2 regions of the Alsobacter sp. genome follow, and region 2 is predicted to be linked to the other one. Evidence: riboswitches for the same ligand, from Rfam matches in the RefSeq annotation. Region 2 holds a riboswitch; the other holds the start of a gene.
What was found. Region 2 has a riboswitch for cobalamin ahead of AC5JCN_RS01905 (DUF1636 family protein). Riboswitches for the same ligand answer to the same signal wherever they lie in the genome.
Positions count from the first base shown of each region.

Region 1: it holds a riboswitch for cobalamin, as region 2 does, so the genes downstream of both, AC5JCN_RS15210 (CbtB domain-containing protein) here and AC5JCN_RS01905 (DUF1636 family protein) in region 2, are expected to answer to the same signal.

Region 1 is NZ_JCACDK010000018.1:65,418-67,792, forward strand. It holds gene rimM (ribosome maturation factor RimM) at 1-155, shown strand, start outside; gene trmD (tRNA (guanosine(37)-N1)-methyltransferase TrmD) at 152-847, shown strand; cobalamin riboswitch at 915-1,105, shown strand; gene AC5JCN_RS15210 (CbtB domain-containing protein) at 1,208-1,393, shown strand; gene AC5JCN_RS15215 (CbtA family protein) at 1,405-2,157, shown strand.
Region 2 is NZ_JCACDK010000001.1:416,831-419,205, forward strand. It holds gene cobO (cob(I)yrinic acid a,c-diamide adenosyltransferase) at 1-12, opposite strand, end outside; gene cobU (bifunctional adenosylcobinamide kinase/adenosylcobinamide-phosphate guanylyltransferase) at 18-554, opposite strand; cobalamin riboswitch at 635-829, shown strand; gene AC5JCN_RS01905 (DUF1636 family protein) at 954-1,352, shown strand; gene cobW (cobalamin biosynthesis protein CobW) at 1,349-2,375, shown strand, end outside.

The DNA.
Region 1 (2,375 bases), on a different contig from region 2:
ACATCCTCGAGGTGACGCCGCCGGGCGGCGGAACGCCGTTCCTCCTGCCCTTCACCAAGGCCACCGTACCTGTCGTCGACATCGCGGGCGGGCGGCTGGTGGCCGAGCCTCCGGCCGAGACAGAGGCTCGAGAGGAGAAGGCGGACGGGCCGTGAGCTGGTCCGCCACGGTCCTCACACTCTTCCCCGACATGTTCCCCGGCCCTCTCGGCCTGTCGCTCGCCGGCGACGCGCTGGCCCGCGGCGCGTGGAGCCTTTCGCCCTACGACATCCGCAACCATAGCCTCGGCCGGCACCGGGCGGTCGACGACACGCCGGCCGGCGGAGGCGCCGGGATGGTGCTGCGCGCCGACGTGCTGGCCGCCGCCGTCGATGCCGTCTCGCCGCCGGACGATCGCCGGCCGCGCCTGCTGATGAGCCCGCGCGGAAGGCCGCTCGACCAGGCTCGTGTCCGCAGCCTCGCCGCGGGGCCCGGCGTCGTGCTGGTCTGCGGCCGGTTCGAGGGAGTAGACGAACGGGTGATCGCCGGGCGTGGGCTCGAGGAGGTCTCCATCGGCGACTACGTGCTCTCCGGCGGGGAACTCGCGGCCCTCGTTCTTCTCGACGCCTGCGTGCGCCTGCTGCCGGGCGTCATGGGCAAGGCCGAATCCGGCACCGAGGAGAGCTTCGAGAACAGCCTGCTCGAATACCCGCACTACACCCGCCCGCGCGACTGGGAGGGCCGCGCCATCCCCGAGATCCTGCTCTCCGGAGACCATGCCCGCATCGCCCGCTGGCGCAGGGACGAGGCCGAGCGGATCACGCGGGAGAGGCGCCCGGACCTGGCGGCGAAGGCCCGGCAGGGCTAGCAGCCGTGCCCGCGTCGCTGCGGGGCATGTTCGCGACGCATGCCGGATTGACGGGGAAGGGTTTCGCACCTAGCGTCCGCTCGACGGTTCCCTTCGGGGATCAAAAGGGAACGCAGTGGGGGCACATGCCCGAAACTGCGGCTGCCCCCGCAACTGTGAGCGGTGAGTCATCGTCATCTGGGCCACTGGGAAACCGGGAAGGCGGACGAATGACGGCGAACCGCGAGCCAGGAGACCTGCCGTCGGCCTAGTCAGCGTGAACACACCGGGCGGGGTGCACCGGTGGGTAGCCGGATGATGACGTCAGGTCATGGATCCGGACCCCGTTCGCGGTGACGTGACACGCCCGAGAGGCCCTTCATGTCCACGTCGCTCACCCAGGCCCGCTCTCCGGCCGCCGCCCGCCCCGCTTCCGCGCTGCTGGCAGCCTTCGCCGCGATGTTCGTCGGTGCTGTGCTCGTCTATGGCGTGGGCTTCGCCAGCCCCGCCACGATCCACAACGCCGCGCACGACGCGCGCCACTCCTTCTCCTTCCCCTGCCATTGAGCGGCGGCTCCATGGTTTACCGCGTCTTCGCCGCCGCGCTCGTAGCTGGCGTCTTCGCCGGCCTGGCCGCCTTCGGCCTGCAGCAGGTGCGTATCTCGCCGCTGATCCAGCAGGCCGAGGTCTATGAGGCGGCGGGCGAGCCCGCCGGCCATGACCATGCGACTCACGACCATGCCACCACCGGCGACGCGCAGGCGGCCGCTCCGGCAGGCCACGATCATGGTGGCGCCTGGGAGCCGGAAGGCGCGGCGCGCCATGGCCTGACGCTTCTGGCCGACATCCTCGCCGGCGTCGGCTTTGCGCTCCTGCTCACCGGCGCGATGTGCCTCGCCGAACTCCGCGGCCATGGCGTGGACCTCAAGCGCGGTCTCCTGTGGGGCGCGGCGGGCTTCGCCGTGTTTTCGGCCGCCCCGGCCATGGGCCTGCCTCCCGAACTGCCCGGCATGCAGGCCGCCGACCTCGAGCTGCGCCAGCTCTGGTGGATCGGCACAGCCGCTGCCACAGCGGCAGGCCTCGGCGTCGCGGTCTTCGCGCGGTCGACGCTCGCCAAGGCGCTCGGCGTCGTTCTCATCGTCCTGCCGCATGTCTTCGGTGCGCCGTCTCATACCGGCGCTGGCGGTCTCGTACCGCCGGAGCTCGCCGCCCAGTTCGTGACGGCCTCGCTCGTGACCTCAGCCCTGTTCTGGCTCGTCGCGGGCGGCGCGGCCGGATGGCTCTACGAGCGGCTCGGCCGCCAGGGCACGCCGGACATCGCGGCTGTTTAGGTGAAAGGCGGCGCCAGGGGGCAGACCCCGCGCCGCGATCTTCTCCGCCGCCGCCCGGGCAAAGGCGGTCTCGTTCGCAGCGAAATACGCCAGGCAGTCTCGTGAGCCCGGCTCGGGGTCACCCAGCAGCACGCGAAACGCGCGCCGGTGCACGACGCATCGCCCGCCATGCTCCCGCGGCGTGAAGGCGAGCGAATCGATCTCCTCCAGCCAGCCCG
Region 2 (2,375 bases):
TTCCGTCTCGATCTCGCTCAATGGGGTGCTCCGGGAGCCTTCACTGTCAGGGGCAGGCCGGCGACCATCAGAAGCACGCTGTCCGCCCGCGCCGCAAGGCGCTGGTGCAGGCGGCCGGCCTCGTCGCGGAAGCGGCGGGCGAGGGCATTGTCCGGCACGATGCCCAAGCCGACCTCGTTGGAAACGAGGACGACTGGCGCGACCGCGCGGGCCAGCGCCGCCTCCAGCGCGTCGGACTCGGCCACGACGTCGCGGCCCGCCAGCATGACGTTGGTGAGCCATAGCGTCAGGCAGTCCACAAGCACCGGGGACGCACCGGCCGCGATCCTGTCCAGCGTTTCGGCGAGGTTTAGCGGCGCGTCGTGGGTCGACCAGCGGCCGTCGCGGCGCTGCCGGTGAAGGGCGATGCGCTCCTCCATCTCGGTGTCGAAGGCCTGCGCCGTGGCGACGTAGTGCCACGGCGGCGGCAGGGCTGCGATCAGCGCCTCAGCGTAGCGGCTCTTGCCGGAGCGGGCGCCTCCGAGCACCAGGGTGAGGCGGGGCAGGGCGGTCATGCCGCCCTGCTAGCACCGCTCCACCGCCGGCGCGAGTCCGTCCCCCGGTCGTTGCATTGACAGGGGATGACGCGCGCCTCTAACACTGGTCCGACGATGGTCCCTCTCCGGAGGGAGAATAGGGAATGCGGTCGGGCCTCCGGGCCCAAGCCGCAGCTGCCCCCGCAACTGTGAGCGGGTAGCCTGCACCGGAACGCCACTGCCGCTTGCGGCGGGAAGGCGGTGCAAGGCGCCGATCCGCGAGCCAGGAGACCTGCCATCGCCAACCTGCATGTCCCGGGCGGGGTGCTCCCGGGACGGCCGGGGCCGCTCGCGGCCCTCCGGCGCCGGGGCTTCAGGGCTCGCGGCTGCGTGCACCCGGTTCGACGCGCCCGAGGGCGCGGGAAAGGCTCCGGGTCGATGGGTTCGCCCACCGTCATTCACGTCTGCACCACCTGCCGCGGCGCGGACGATCCCTCCGAGGACCGGGACGACCGGGCCGGGGCACGGCTGCATCGGGCCGTGCTCGGACGCGCGGCCGAGCGGGGCGACGACGTTCTCGTGGTCGGTGTCGAATGCCTCAGCGTCTGCAAGCGGCCGTGCACGGTCGGCTTCGCCTCGCCGGGCAAGTGGACCTATGTCTACGGCGACTTCCCGCCCGAAACATCGGCCGACCTCATCCTCGACAGTGCGGCTCTCTACGCCGCCGCACCCGACGGTTTGATTCCCTGGCGGCAGCGTCCCGAGGCGATCAAGAAGGGCGTCGTTGCGCGTATGCCACCCCTTACGCAACCTCCGATTGGCGAGGCCGCTGAATGACTTCCCGCGACATGCTCAAGCTCACGCAAAAGATTCCCGTGACCATCGTCACGGGATTTCTCGGCGCGGGAAAGACGACGCTGATCCGCCACGTGCTGGAGAACGCCAATGGCCGGCGGCTCGCCCTCGTCATCAACGAGTTCGGCGACGTCGGCGTCGACGGTGAGATCCTGCGGTCCTGCGGCGTTGAAAGCTGCCCGGAGGAGAACATCGTCGAGCTCGCCAATGGCTGCCTGTGCTGCACGGTGGCGGACGACTTCGTACCCGCCATCGAAGGGCTGCTGAACCATCCCAACCGGCCCGAGCACATCATCGTCGAGACCTCGGGCCTCGCTTTGCCCAAGCCGCTGGTCAAGGCCTTCGACTGGCCCGAGATCCGCACGCGGCTCACCGTCGACGGCGTCATCGCCGTGGTGGACGGCGCCGCGGTGGCGGCAGGACGCTTCGCCGACGATCCGGAGAAGCTGGCGGCACAACGCGCGGCGGACGACAGCATCGATCACGACAACCCGCTGGAGGAGGTCTACGAGGACCAGCTCCTCTGCGCCGACCTGATCATCCTGAACAAGGCCGACCTGCTCGACGCCGGCGAAATCGGCCGGGTGAGCGCCGAGATCTCGCGCACGGTGCCGCGGGCGGTGAAGGTGGTCGAGACGCGCGAGGGCCGCATCGACACGCAGATCCTGCTCGGCATCGGTGCGGCGGCAGAGGACGATCTCGCGGCGCGGCCGTCCCACCACGACGCGGAGGAGGGGCACGACCACGACGATTTCGACAGCTTCGTCGTGTCCATTCCCGCCGTGGCCGACCCGGCCGCGCTGGTGGAGCGGCTCGCCCGCGTGGCGGAGCAGTTCGACGTGCTGCGCATGAAGGGCTTCCTCGAAGTGGAGGGCAAGCCGATGCGTCTGCTCGTGCAGGGCGTCGGCGGCAGGTTCCGGCACCAGTTCGACCGGCCCTGGACGGCCGGCGAACCACGGGCCGGCCGCCTCGTCGTCATCGGCGAGAAGGGGCTGGACCGTGCCG